DNA from 2 places in the Klebsiella sp. I138 genome. Region 1 is predicted to be linked to the other one. Evidence: predicted binding sites of a transcription regulator. Region 1 holds the regulator's gene; the other holds the start of a gene.
The links. Region 1 encodes PurR, which represses purine synthesis genes. Its sites were predicted from a motif close to CANGCAAACGTTTGCNTG; they were not measured.
Positions count from the first base shown of each region.

Region 2: pyrC (dihydroorotase) is a predicted target of PurR. The motif match lies at 4,275-4,292, and genes of this name have one in related genera.

Region 1 is NZ_CP180447.1:1,085,237-1,092,701, forward strand. Features, by position in the region: gene mdtK (MdtK family multidrug efflux MATE transporter) at 1-856, opposite strand, end outside; gene ACMYSK_RS05015 (riboflavin synthase subunit alpha) at 1,086-1,721, shown strand; gene cfa (cyclopropane fatty acyl phospholipid synthase) at 1,792-2,940, opposite strand; gene punC (purine nucleoside transporter PunC) at 3,237-4,421, opposite strand; gene punR (DNA-binding transcriptional activator PunR) at 4,534-5,445, shown strand; gene purR (HTH-type transcriptional repressor PurR) at 5,464-6,489, opposite strand; gene ACMYSK_RS05040 (YnhF family membrane protein) at 6,785-6,874, shown strand; gene ACMYSK_RS05045 (MFS transporter) at 7,037-7,465, shown strand, end outside.
Region 2 is NZ_CP180447.1:2,041,709-2,049,173, forward strand. Features, by position in the region: gene ACMYSK_RS09555 (Gfo/Idh/MocA family protein) at 1-873, opposite strand, end outside; gene ACMYSK_RS09560 (YceH family protein) at 876-1,523, opposite strand; gene rimJ (ribosomal protein S5-alanine N-acetyltransferase) at 1,533-2,117, opposite strand; gene mdtH (multidrug efflux MFS transporter MdtH) at 2,347-3,555, shown strand; gene ACMYSK_RS09575 (lipoprotein) at 3,669-4,229, shown strand; gene pyrC (dihydroorotase) at 4,352-5,398, shown strand; gene dinI (DNA damage-inducible protein I) at 5,471-5,722, shown strand; gene bssS (biofilm formation regulator BssS) at 6,109-6,363, shown strand; gene solA (N-methyl-L-tryptophan oxidase) at 6,489-7,465, shown strand, end outside.

The DNA.
Region 1 (7,465 bases):
CGAACATCAGCGAGCTGAAGTTCAGGGCTATCTGATGGCCGGCGACGTCCACAATCCCCAGTGGGGACACCAGCAGCGCAACGACCGCAAACAGGGTCACTTCGAAAAAGAGCGCCAGCGCTATCGGCAGGCCCAGCTGAACCAGACGTTTAAGCACGCTGAAGTCCGGTTTGCCAAAGCCTTCATCGCTGCGGATATCGCGCATAGAGCGGGCGCGACGCACCCAGGAGATCATGCACACAAACATCACCCAATACACGGATGCCGTCGCCACGCCGCAGCCGATACCACCCAGTTCCGGCGCACCAAAATGGCCGTAGATAAAGATGTAGTTAACGGGAATGTTGACCAGCAGGCCGATAAATCCCATCACCATGCCTGGTTTGGTTTTGGCCAGCCCCTCGCACTGGTTACGCGCGACCTGGAAAAAGAGGTAGCCTGGGGTGCCCCACAGGAGCGCACGCAGGTAGCCGACGGCGATCTCGGCAAGAGCCGGGTCGATATTGTGCATCGAGCTGATAATGTAGCCTGCGTTCCACAGCACGATCATTACCAGCAGCGAGACGAACCCTGCCAGCCAGAATCCCTGACGGACTTGATGAGCAATGCGGTCGCGACGACCGGATCCGTTCAGCTGCGCGACAACCGGCGTCAGCGCCAGCAGCAGGCCGTGGCCGAAGAGAATGGCGGGCAGCCAGATGGAGGTCCCAATCGCGACGGCCGCCATATCGGTGGCGCTGTAGCCACCCGCCATCACGGTATCGACAAAGCCCATAGAAGTCTGGGCGACCTGTGCGAGGATCACAGGAATGGCCAGTGCTAATAACTGACGCGCTTCAATAAAATACTTCTGCACGTGAACACCTTTATATTGTTGTTATTTTGAGACTAAAAAAGCCGCCGTAAATGGCAGCAAGAAGAAAGAGCAGAGGGGGTTTCCAGTCTATTGTAGCGAGGATGCGCCATTAAGCCAGTGAAAAAATGGTAGGGCACGATGCGCGCTGGCAACCTGTTTTCCCAGCTGGTATTGTTCCTGGCAGGTATAACGGTAATGATACCGTCACGAAAGTCTACAGGAGCAAAGCATGTTTACTGGCATTGTGCAGGGGACCGCTAAAGTGGTGTCCATCGATGAAAAACCCAATTTTCGCACCCACGTGGTGGAGCTGCCAGAGCATATGCTCGCCGGCCTCGAGACCGGGGCATCGGTGGCACATAATGGCTGTTGCCTGACAGTCACCGAAATTGACGGCCCGCGCATCAGTTTTGATCTGATGAAGGAGACGCTGCGCATTACCAATCTCGGCGCCGTGCAGGTGGGAGATGTGGTGAACGTAGAACGTGCGGCGAAATTCAGCGATGAGATCGGCGGCCATCTGATGTCCGGTCATATTATGACCACGGCAGACATCGTCAAAATACTGACCTCGGAAAATAACCGCCAGATCTGGTTTAAGGTTCAGGACCCGACGCTGATGAAATATATCCTCTATAAAGGGTTTATCGGTATTGACGGGATCAGCCTGACGGTCGGCGAGGTGACGCCAACCCGTTTTTGCGTGCATTTGATTCCTGAAACGCTGCAGCGCACCACGCTGGGGGTAAAAAAACTGGGCGATCGGGTCAATATCGAAATCGATCCGCAAACGCAGGCGGTGGTGGATACCGTAGAACGCGTGCTGGCGGCGAAAGCAGCGGCACAGCAATCGGCCGATGAGTGATTCGGCGCTGATGCCAAATCACTTATCCTGGAGCCTGAAATAAGCATCCCCCGTTAAACGGGGGATTTTTTTAACGCGCGACGCGAAGACCGTTCTCAACACCGCGAGAAAAGACAACCTGCCAGAGCTGAATATCGCGCGCGCGAAAAGCCCCCGCGCAGGCATTCAGATAATAACTAAACATGCGTTTAAAACGTTCCGAATAGTTGTCGGCAATGTCGGGCCAGCTGGCCTGAAAACGCTCGTACCAGGCCATCAGCGTGGTATCGTAATCGGCGCCGATATTGTGCCAGTCTTCCATCACAAAATGGGATTCGCTGGCTTGCGCAATCTGAAGTACCGAAGGCAGGCAACCGTTGGGGAAAATATATTTATTGATCCACGGGTCAACGCTGTGGTCTGAAACTTTGGAACCAATGGTGTGTAATAAGAAACGGCCGTCGGCTTTCAGATTGCGATCAACCACCTTAAAATAAGTGGCGTAATTTTTAGGCCCCACGTGTTCGAACATCCCGACGGAAACAATGCGGTCAAAACTGTCCTGTAAGTCGCGGTAGTCCTGCAGCAAGATAGTGACATCTAATCCTTCACAGCGCTGTTGGGCCATTTTTTGCTGTTCAGCAGAAATGGTGACGCCAACCACGCTGACGTGATAATTTTTGGCCATGTAATAAGCCAGACCACCCCAGCCGCAGCCAATATCCAGCACCCGCATCCCTGGCTCCAGCTGCAGTTTGCGGCAAATAAGATCTAATTTTGCCTGCTGTGCCTGTTCCAGAGATTGCGCATCTTTCCAGTACGCGCAGGAATATTGCATATAGGGATCGAGCATGCGGTTGAAAAGGTCGTTGCCGAGGTCGTAGTGTTCTTTGCCGACAATCCAGGCGCGTTTTTTACTTTGTAGATTGAACAGGCGAGCGCCCGCGATACGTAATGTATCTTTGAGATGATGCGGGAGCTGACTTTCCAGACCGGCACGTAACACTTTGTGGAAGAATATATCCAGCCGTTCGCAATCCCACCAGCCGTCCATATAACTTTCGCCTAACCCTAGCGACCCTTCCTGGAGAACGCGCTTAAAAAAGAGCGGGTTTTTAATCCGGATATCGGAGGGGGCAGGACCATTGATTTCAATGCCCGCACGGCCGAGTAACTCGGCAGTAATTCGGTACCAGTCGTCGTTTGGTACACTGACTTCTTCTATACACGATGAACTCATAGCTTCTCCATCACGCCCAAGTGATCAGAACCTTAAAACAGCGTAGACGCTTTTTTGGCTTTGTGAGAAATCTCACGGAATATCCGTGAAGCAGCTATCCGACGTAGAACAGAGGAAGGGTGATAACCCTTGCCGAAAGGCCTTCCATGGTGAAACGGGATGCATCCTGCCCCCGTTAAAATCAAAAAAATTTCTATTTATGTGAAGCAGGATCCAGTATAGGCCGCTGATAACGGCCTTTCAATAAAAATATATTAGCAGGCTAATTACTGGGCCGTAACATCACTGAAACGCATTTATGCGTGCGACGATTCGGCCGTCAGGCAAGTAGCCTGCCGCTGCATCAAATAGCCTATCCCGGCCAGTACGATGGAGACCAGCATGACGCTGGTGGTCGTCAGCAGCGGCGTGGCAATTAACGCAGAGACCAGTAGGCTGGTCAGGAAGCACAGTCCCAGCTGCAGGGTATTTTGCAGCGCTGCGGCGCGACCTGTTGCCTGTGGGAACGGCTTCAACGCCTGGGCGACAACGATAGGATAAATCCCGCCGTTGACGATAGCCATTACGCAGAAGGGAACCATCACCGCAATAATTGACACATTCTCAACCAGCCCCACCATCCAGGTCGCGGCAACGCTGACGGCGAAAATAACCAGCAGCCACGGCAGCAGCTGTTGACCCTGCCATTTTTGCAGCGCTGCCCGGCACCCGTAGCCGCCGACTAAAAAGGCGATCGTCTGCGGAACATAGCTTAAACCAATAGCGGTCGGGCTATAGCCCATGTCATGCAGAATAAACGGTGACCCGGTCAGCCAGGCAAAAAAGCTGGCGGAGCAGGCGGCGTAAATCAGTACGTTTCCGCTGTATTCGCGCGAGCGCAGCAGCGTCATAAACGTCAGTTTTTTCTCGCTGCCTCCCGTCGGCTTGATGACCGGCTTCAGACGCAGGGCGGGCACCATCAGTAGCAGGGTGATGGCGAAAAGAGTGGCAAAGATGGCCTGCCATTCCAGATGCGCGAGCAGCCAGCTGCCGAGCAAGGGTGCGAGGGCCGGCGATAAGCCAACCAGCGGCATGATGGTGGCGAAAATGCGGTTAGTGCGCTGGGCGGGATAATAGTCCGTAACCATCGCCTGCCAGGTGACCGCCGCCGCGCAGACGCCGATTGCCTGAATAAAGCGAAGTACCAGCATCAGCGTAGCATCGCGAACCCACAGCATGCCCAGGCAGCTGATAGCGAAAATTGTCAGTCCGATCAGCAGAACCGGTTTGCGGCCGTAGCGGTCTGAAAGCGGGCCCCAGAACAGCTGCCCGATGGCGAAGCCGGCGAGGAACAGGCTCAGGCTGGCGCTGACCGATGCCGCAGAGGTATTGAGATCTTGCTGAATGGCCGAAAAGGCCGGCAGATACATGTCGGTAGCCAGGAAACCCAGCACGCTGAGTCCCGCCAGCCAAACTAAAAATCCTTTCCCGGGTTGTTGCATAACGTTCTCTTTCTTCTGATGCAGGTATGATGCCGCAGAGTGTAGGGAGTGCATTCTGGCTTGTGAAACGCTAATATTTGCTACATGCATTCAAAATTTTTGCAGGCAGAATATGTGGTCCGAATACTCACTGGAAGTTGTTGATGCTGTGGCCCGCAACGGGAGCTTTAGCGCGGCGGCACAGGAACTACACCGCGTACCCTCAGCGGTCAGTTATACCGTACGTCAACTGGAGGAGTGGCTGGCGGTGCCGCTGTTTGAACGTCGCCATCGCGACGTCGAATTAACGCCGGCCGGGGTCTGGTTTTTACAGGAAGGGCGCTCTGTTATCAAAAAAATGCAGATCACCCGTCAGCAGTGTCAGCAGATAGCCAACGGCTGGCGCGGCCAGCTGTCGATAGCCGTCGATGACATTGTTAAGTCAGCACGGATGCGGCAAATGATTGTCGATTTCTATCGCCATTTTCCGGATGTCGAACTGATTGTGTTTCAGGAAGTGTTCAACGGCGTCTGGGATGCGCTGGCCGACGGTCGCGTGGAGCTGGCCATCGGCGCAACCCGTTCGATTCCAGTGGGTGGGCGCTACGCCTTCCGCGATATGGGCATGCTGAGCTGGCATTGCGTGGTAGCGAGCCATCATCCGCTGGCGCAGATGACGGGGCCGCTCAGCGATGACGTGTTGCGCAACTGGCCGTCGCTGGTGCGAGAAGACACCTCCCGATCGTTACCAAAACGCACGACCTGGCTACTGGACAACCAGAAAAGGGTGGTGGTACCGGACTGGGAATCATCGGCGACCTGTCTGTCGGCGGGACTGTGCGTGGGAATGGTGCCGACCCATTTTGCTCGCCCATGGATCGATTGCGGCGAATGGACGGCGCTTGAGCTGGAGAACCCGTTCCCGGATGCCGCGTGCTGTCTGACCTGGCAGCAGAGCGACACGTCTCCGGCGCTGTCATGGCTGCTGGATTATCTGGGCGACAGTGAAACGTTAAACCGGGAGTGGCTGCGGGCGCCGGAGTGACCGGCGCCGTAGGGACATTTAGCGGCGGTAGTCGACGAACGGGCCGTCGACGACGGAGCGACGCTCGACCAGACGAGGGTGGACTTCGATAGACTGCGACTCTTCGCGCTTGTTAACGATACGATCCAACAACATGTTGAAGGCTGCTTCGCCGAGAGAATCTTTCGGCTGGTGAATGGTGGTCAACGCCGGGCTGAAATAGCGGGCGTTGCGCACGTTATCATAGCCGATCAGGGAAATGTCCTGCGGAACGCGCAGGCCCATCTCGTCTGCGGCGCAGATTGCACCCATCGCCATAATATCGCCGCCGCAGAAGACCGCCGTCGGGCGATGCTGCTGACTGAGGATCTGCTGCATTGCGCGATAGCCAGATTCTGGTTCGAAGTCCCCCTGAACAATCCAGTTTTCCGGCACGACGATCTGCGCTTCTTCCATGGCCTGCATAAAGCCCGCCAGGCGCCCGGCGCCGGTATTGCGTTCCAGCGGGCCTGGGATCACGCCGATCTCGCGGTGGCCGCGTTCGACCAGGTAACGGCCGGCCATATAGCCGCCTTCAAAGGCGTTATCGATGACTGAATCGGTAAAGTCAGCTTTTGCTTCACCCCAGTCCATCACCACCATGGGAATATGGCGATACTCTTCCAGCATGCTGAGAACCGATTCCGGGTATTCGGAACACATGACCAGCAGACCATCAACGCGCTTTTGCGCCATCATCGACAGGTAGGCCTGCTGCTTTTCGAGATCGTTCCACGCATTGCCCAGAATCAGGGTATAGCCTTTCTGGAAACAGCTCTTTTCTACGGCTTCAATAATCTCAGCGAAATAGGCCGCTTCGCTGCTGGTGGCCAGCAGGCCAATCGATTTGGTGTGATTAACCTTCAGGCTTCGCGCCACGGCACTTGGGGAATAGTGCAGTTCTTTGATAGCCGCCCAAACCGCGTTGCGGGTTTCTTCAGCAACGAAGCGGGTTTTGTTAATTACATGTGAAACTGTTGTAGTGGAAACGTTTGCGCGCTTCGCTACATCTTTAATTGTTGCCATTACTTCTCACTCCAGACCTTGACCTGATCGTCTGATTATCGATACGTAAACGTTTGCCTATACACACCCTGAATACAATGTTCAACATTGCATCACGTCGGGAAAACGACACAGAACGACAGGAAGGGGTCAATGGCCGATACGCTTTCAAATTAGCGTGGGATTTTGTCCGATCTTGCGGCAAAGGGGAAGAGCAAAAATGTGCATCACCCTAAATCTCAGAAGATTTTTACGCTATATTGTGTAAAAATGAGCAAGCTCACTTTTCGTGTGGGGATAACTGGGGGGAAAATTGATGGATACAGATTTAAAGTTTTCGCTGACAACAACGATTATTGTCCTGGGTCTTATTGTTGCCGCCGGGCTGACAGCGGTACTGCACTGATTTTGTCGGGGGAGAGGCCTCTTTCCCCCAATATTCCCCATTATTATCAATTTCGCAAAAATCTTTTGTCATTTCGTTTACTTCTGTTTTTTTGTGATTGATGTCATGCTTTTGACTTCTGATGAGATACCGTCGCTGATGACGGTCTGCTGGAGTCATTGAATGAAAATCAACTTTCCCTTGTTAGCGCTGGCGATAGGCGCGTTTGGTATTGGCACAACGGAGTTTTCCCCGATGGGACTGCTGCCGGTGATTGCCAGGGGCGTCGACGTCTCTATTCCTGCGGCGGGGATGCTGATCAGCGCTTATGCGATTGGCGTGATGGTCGGAGCGCCGTTAATGACGTTGCTGCTCTCTCATCGCGCGCGCAGAAATGCGCTGATATTTCTGATGGCGATATTCACCCTGGGTAACGTCCTCTCTTCAATGGCGCCGGATTACACCACGCTGCTGCTCTCACGTATTATCACCAGCCTGAATCACGGCGCTTTCTTTGGCCTTGGTTCGGTGGTGGCGGCGAGCGTGGTGCCGAAACATAAGCAGGCCAGTGCGGTGGCGACCATGTTTATGGGATTGACCATCGCCAACATT
Region 2 (7,465 bases), 960 kb from region 1:
CAGCGCCTGCTCACCTGCGGTATCCGGAACCGTCTGATTTTGCACACATTCGATAAAATGGCGGGCGCAGCCGACAAAGCCGCGTTGCTCCAGCGTGGTTTGCCAGCCGGGTACCGGCCGCTGAACGACGCCCTGGCCGCGCTCTTCCTGCCAATCGCGCATATCGCAAACCTCATACAGCCCGCCATCGGTAACGGCCTGTACCCACTCCCGCTGGCTGCCGGCACGGCGGTGCATGCTGGTGGTCACCTCCAGCTGCGGCGTGCTGAAATGATGTTCGGCATAGAGCATTTCACCCTGGGCCGTGGTGTGCAACGTCCCGCCGCTCAGGCGCGCGTTTCCGCCCGCCAGCCACAGCGCAGTATCCACTACGTGCAGATAATCATCCAGAAGTGTAAAACGCAGATCGTGGCCCACGCTGTCGCTGCGATGTTTATCCATGCGTAACGATGCCGCATCGCCCAGCTGCGCTTTAAGCTCGCGGTACAGCGGCGCAAAGCGACGGTTGAACCCAACCATGAGCGTGAGCTTGCGGCGCGCGGCCAGTTCGACCAACGACTCCGCCTCGTTCAGCTTATCGGCCAGCGGTTTATCTACGCAGACATGCACCCCGGCATTCAGCAGGCGGCTGACGACCTCAAAATGCGAAGCCGTCGAGGTATGCACAAATACCGCATCACACTGCGCCGCCAGCTGTTCCAGCGAGTCAGCATAAGGAATACGCCAGGTGTCGCAGATGCGCAGCGCTTTCTCTTTACCCGGCGACCAGGCCGCCTGCAGCGTCCAGCCGTCTGCGGCGCCCAGCACCGGCAGCCAGGCCTTCTGCGCGATGCCTCCTAACCCCACCACGCCAATGCGTAATTTCGCCGTCACGATTAATCTCCCAGGTGAGCCAGCAGTGAGTCCAGCCGCTCTTTAAGCTCCGCGACCTCGCCTTCAAGCGCCTCAACCCGCGCGAGGAGATCATCGGTCGGCGGTGAGACGGCCTCCACGGCGGTAATCAGCGAGTCCATGTCATCGCAGAACAGATGCATATAGCGGGATTCGCGTTTTCCTGGCTCGCGCGGCAGGCGGGCGACGAAGGGGCCGTCATCCCGGTTGGCCAGCGTTTCGAGCACATTTTCCACTTCCGCCATATCGCTAAAGTCGTGCATTCGCTGCGCGCGACTGCGCAACTCGCCCGGCGTTTGTGCCCCGCGCAGCAGCAGCGTCGTCACCACCGCCACCTCTGCCGGAGTCAGCTTAAGATCGCCAAATTCTGAATTACAAAAGCGCTGCTCGTATTTGGTCACGCGATTGCCAAAACCGCTGACCGTGCGCAGATAGTGGCGTTTGACCAGGGTATCCAGCAGGTCCTGAATATCACTTTCGCTCAGCGACATCACCGGCTCACGGTTGGTTTTCTGATTGCAGGCGGTCACCACCGCATTGACCGACAGCGGATACTGTTCCGGCGTGGTCACCTGTTTTTCCAGCAAACACCCGATGACCCGTGCTTCGTGTGCGGTTAACTGATATTTCATGCTTTCTCCTTAGCGACCCGGAGTCCAGTCCGGGGTCGTCAACGCCGTCAGTACATGGTCGCGCCACTGCCCGTCAATCAGCAGATAGTTTTTAGCGTAACCCTCTTTTTCAAAGCCAAGACGCGCCAGTAGATCGCCGCTACGCTGATTATGCGGCATGTAATTGGCCATAATGCGATGGATATGCTGCGTGCGTTGCATATAACGAATCGCGGCGGTCAGCGCTTCAAACATCAGCCCCTGGCCCTGCCACTTCTCACCAATGGAGTAGCCGAGGTAACAGGCATGAAACGACCCGCGCACCACGTTGGAAAAATTCGCTACGCCGATAATCTCTTTCTCTTCCGGATCGAGAAGCGCAAAGTAGAATGCCGAGCCCTGTTTATGAAACTCAGAAATCATCGACAAACGCGCCTGCCAGCCAGAGGGGTAGCAGTGGCTGTCGTCGCGCACTGGTTCCCAGGGTTTCAAGAACCCTTTATTCTCCGCGTAATAATCGGCCAGACGCCAGGCGTCACGATCGTATACCAGCCGCACCACCAGCCTGTCCGTCGTCAAACGCACCTTCGGTACGTTACTGCGATAGCCAAACATTCCCTTCTCCTGTTCCCCTGACTGATTACCCTGCTCCCTTCACTATACCTGTCCTGAACGCTGGTGTGAAAACAGCAACATACCATTTTCTGCACCATCTCCCTTTTTCGATGAATAGACTCTATCGATCTTGCTTTTTGATAAAAAAATATTGTCGCAAGGAAGCTGGGAAAGTCAGCATCTTCCCCGCACACTATCCGGGTAACTCTTTATTTTCCCTGGAGGGGAAATGTCCCGCGTATCGCAGGCAAGGAGCCTGGGTAAATATTTCCTGTTGGTCGACAACATGCTGGTGGTTCTCGGCTTTTTTGTCGTCTTTCCGCTGATTTCTATTCGCTTTGTTGACCAGATGGGCTGGGCGGCGCTCATGGTCGGCATTGCGCTCGGCCTGCGTCAACTGGTACAGCAGGGATTAGGCATTTTTGGCGGGGCGGTTGCCGATCGCTTTGGCGCCAAGCCGATGATCGTCACCGGTATGCTGATGCGCGCGGGGGGGTTCGCGGCGATGGCCGTGGCCCATGAACCGTGGGTCCTGTGGCTTTCCTGTATTCTCTCCGGGCTTGGCGGAACCCTGTTCGATCCGCCGCGCGCTGCGCTGGTGGTCAAACTGGTTCGCCCACATCAGCGCGGGCGGTTCTTTTCCATCCTGATGATGCAGGATAGCGCCGGAGCGGTTATCGGCGCGCTGCTCGGCAGCTGGCTGCTGCAATATGACTTCCGCCTTGTCTGCAGCGTCGGCGCGGCGCTGTTTATCGCCTGCGCCGGGTTCAACGCCTGGTATCTCCCGGCGTGGAAGCTTTCCACCGTGAAAACGCCGGTTCGAGAAGGTCTGGGTAGAGTCCTGCGCGATAAGCGCTTTGTCACCTACGTCCTGACGCTTACCGGCTACTACATGCTGGCTGTACAGGTCATGCTGATGCTGCCTATTATGGTCAACGACATCGCCGGCTCGCCCACTGCGGTAAAATGGATGTATGCCATTGAAGCCGCCATTTCGCTGACCCTGCTCTATCCCATCGCTCGCTGGAGCGAGCAGCGCTTTCGTCTGGAACACCGACTGATGACCGGGTTACTGGTGATGACCGTCGCCATGCTACCCATCGGCTTAACCAGCAATTTACAGCAGCTGTTTACCCTGATTTGTGTTTTCTACATCGGCTCGATCATTGCGGAACCCGCTCGTGAAACGCTGGGCGCATCGTTAGCAGATGCCCGAGCGCGCGGCAGCTATATGGGCTTCAGCCGGCTGGGGCTGGCCTTCGGCGGCGCGTTTGGCTACGCCGGTGGCGGGTGGTTATTCGACGCGGGTAAAGAGCTGAACCAGCCCGAACTACCGTGGCTGATGCTGGGTATTATCGGCTTTATTACCTTCATTGCCCTGTGGTGGCAGTTTAGTCAGAAGCGCTCGACGTCCGGCATGCTGGAGCCTCGTACCTGACCTGATATTCAGCGTCAGGCATCTTTTCAGCATTTTCCGCTAGTACGTCGAATGCTGGCAGGCCATGCTGCTTTATGTCAGGATAAGTCCTGGCATGACCGTTAAGGAATCTAATGAAAAAGATGTTTATCGTGGCCGCGCTCATTGTCAGCGGCCTTCTGAGCGGCTGTAACCAGCTCACGCAGTATTCAGTTAGCGAGCAGGAGATTAACCAGGCGCTACAGAAACGTAACCACTTCGCCAAAGATATCGGCCTGCCGGGCGTGGCGGACGCACATATAGAACTACACGATCTGACCAGCGCAATTGGCCGTGAAGAGCCTAATAAGGTGACGCTGAGCGGCATCGCCAACCTCGATTTGAACTCGTTATTCGGCAACCAGAAAGCCACCATCGACCTGAAGCTCAAGGCGCTGCCGGTGTTTAATAAAGAGAAAGGTGCGATCTTCCTGCAGGAGATGGAAGTGGTTGATGCGAAAGTATCGCCCGAAAAGCTGCAATCCGTCGTGCAGACGCTGATCCCCTATCTGAATCAGTCTCTGCGTAGCTATTTTAACCAGCAGCCGGCCTACGTTCTGCGCGAAGACGCCAGTACCGGTGAAGCGCTGGCCAAAAAATATGCAAAAGGCATCGAGGTGAAACCGGGTGAAATTATCATCCCGTTCACCAATTAATATTCCGGGCGCTGCGGCGCCCGTTTTTTTACGGAATTTGATGCAAAGGAAAACGTTTACGCTTATCCTTAGTGCCCGGCAAAAACAGCCCTGATGACTGACCCTATTAGCCGGAGCTTTCCATGACAGCACAATCCCAGGTATTGAAAATCCGCCGCCCTGACGACTGGCATATCCATCTGCGCGATGACGATATGCTGAAAACCGTCGTGCCTTACACCAGTGAGTTTTATGGCCGGGCGATCGTGATGCCGAATCTGGTGCCGCCTGTCACCACCGTAGAGGCTGCAATTGCCTACCGCCAGCGTATCCTTGACGCAGTACCCGCCGGGCATGATTTTACGCCACTGATGACCTGCTACCTGACCGACACGCTCGATCCGGCAGAGCTGGAGCGCGGATTCCACGCTGGCGTATTCACAGCAGCTAAGCTCTACCCGGCCAATGCCACCACCAACTCGAGCCACGGCGTCACCAGCATCGATGCCATTATGCCGGTGCTGGAACGCATGGAAAAACTGGGCATGCCGCTGCTGGTGCACGGTGAAGTGACTCACGCCGAGATCGATATCTTCGATCGCGAAGCGCGTTTTATCGAAACGGTAATGGAGCCCCTGCGCCAACGTTTACCGGGTCTGAAGGTGGTATTTGAGCATATCACCACCAAAGATGCCGCCGAATACGTCCGCGATGGTAACGAACTGCTGGCTGCGACGATTACTCCTCAGCACCTGATGTTTAACCGTAACCATATGCTGGTCGGCGGCGTACGTCCTCATCTTTACTGCCTGCCGATTCTGAAGCGCAATATCCACCAGCAGGCGCTACGTGAGCTGGTTGCCAGCGGTTTTAATCGGGCCTTTTTGGGTACCGACTCCGCCCCGCACGCCCGCCATCGTAAAGAAGCCAGCTGCGGATGCGCCGGCTGCTTTAACGCACCGACGGCGCTGGGCGGCTATGCAACGGTATTTGAAGAGATGAATGCTTTACAGCATTTTGAAGCGTTCTGTTCGCTTAACGGCCCGCGCTTCTACGGTTTACCGGTGAATGAAACCTTTGTTGAACTCGTGCGCGAAGAGAGCACCGTGGTCGATAGCATCGCGCTGCCGGACGATACGCTGGTGCCGTTCCTTTCCGGTGAAACCGTTCGCTGGACGATGAAAAAATAAAAGCGTTGCCTCCTGTTGTAAATGCAAATTCTATACTGTATAAATAAACAGTATATTACACAGGGGGCAATCATGCGTATCGAAGTGTCAATCGCCAAATCTACCGCCTTACCCAACGGCGCCTTAGAAGCGCTAAACAATGAACTCTCCCGACGTATTGAACAGCAGTTCCCGGCGAACCCAAGCCAGGTAACCGTACGTTTTGCTACCAGTAACAATTTGTCCGTCATTGGCGGCCTTAAAGAAGATAAAGACCGGATAAGCGAAATCCTGCAAGAAACCTGGGAAAGCGCGGATGACTGGTTTGTCCATGACGTATCCTGACGCCTTTCTGGCGGCATAGCGCAGTAGAAGGGCATTATCTCTGAGCAAACAGAGATGCCCAGTCTGGTACGCAGGCCGCCTGAAGATAGCGCCAGGTACAGCAAATTCAATTTGCTCCCTCATTGTGCTTTTTTTGCCGGGTCGCCCCGGCTTTTTTATCCCTCTGCCAGTTTCAGACTTTTCTATTTCCTTCCTGCTATTTCCTTAAAAAATAACGTTGCGCGAGACCAGGCTTGCACAAAAAAACAGCAAACCGCCGCGAATGTGCCCCATTTGATTTAATTTCTCGAGTTTATTCTTAACTGCTGATATAATTAACTTGCTTCAAAAAATATGCATTAAACCTCGAGAATTGTTGTCTTTTAACATATGAATAAGGGGTTATGATGGAAAAGAATAATGAAGTCATCCAGACCCATCCACTCGTCGGATGGGACATCAGCACCGTTGATAGCTACGATGCAATGATGTTGCGCCTGCACTACCAAAACCCCACTCATGAAAGCAGTAACGAAGCTGAAATTGGCCAGACGCTATGGCTAACGACGGATGTCGCACGTCAATTTATTTCTATTCTGGAAGCAGGTATTGCTAAGATAGAATCAGGTGAATACCAGGCAAATGAGTACCGCAGGCATTAAAGATTATGCCGCAATCGATATATGCTAACTCAACAGGCACCCGCGGGTGCCTGATTTATTTTCGGGCTTGTATAAGTGCAGGTTGTTATTTACCCTGCTAATAAAGCAAAAAACCGGAACATACCATGCAATACGACCTCATCATTATCGGCAGCGGCTCCACTGGTGCCGCTGCCGGCTATTATGCCCGCCGTGCAGGACTTAACGTCCTGATGACCGATGCGCACACCCCTCCGCATCAGGAAGGCAGCCATCACGGTAATACGCGCCTTATCCGCCACGCCTATGGCGAAGGTGAGAAATATGTCCCTTTGGTACTGCGTGCACAGGCGCTATGGGATGAGCTTGCCACCCTCAGCGGTGAGGCGGTTTTTGAACGCACCGGGGTGATTAACCTCGGCCCGGCAAACTCGATGTTCCTGACCAACGTCGCGAACAGCGCGAGGGAGTTTCAGCTGAACGTCGAAGAGATGGATGCCCCTGCGATCATGGCCTGCTGGCCTGAAATTCGCGTTCCGCAAGATTACCGGGGAATATTCGAACCGTCGTCCGGCGTTTTACGTAGTGAGCTAGCCATCGAGACCTGGATCCGCCTCGCTCGTGAAGCAGGCTGCGCTCAGCTATTTAACTGTCCGGTAACCGCGATTCACCATCAGCCGGATGGCGTAACCATCGACACCGCCGATGGCAGCTACAGCGGCAAGAAGCTGCTGGTCAGCGCCGGCACGTGGGTGACGCGCCTGCTGCCCAATCTGCCGATTCAGCCGGTACGTAAAATTTTTGCCTGGTTCCAGGCCGACGGACGCTACAGTACAAAAAACAACTTTCCAGCGTTTACCGGCGAGTTGCCAAACGGCGATCAGTACTATGGTTTCCCGGCAGAAGATAACGAACTGAAAATCGGCAAGCACAACGGCGGGCAGTTCATCACTACCCCGGAAGAACGTACACCATTTGGCGCTGTCGCCACCGACGGTTCTGAGTCATTCAACTTCCTGCGCAACATTCTGCCCGGTATCGGCGGCTGTCTGCACGGCGCCTCCTGTACCTACGATAATACGGCGGATGAAGACTTTATCATCGACACCCTTCCCGGCCATCC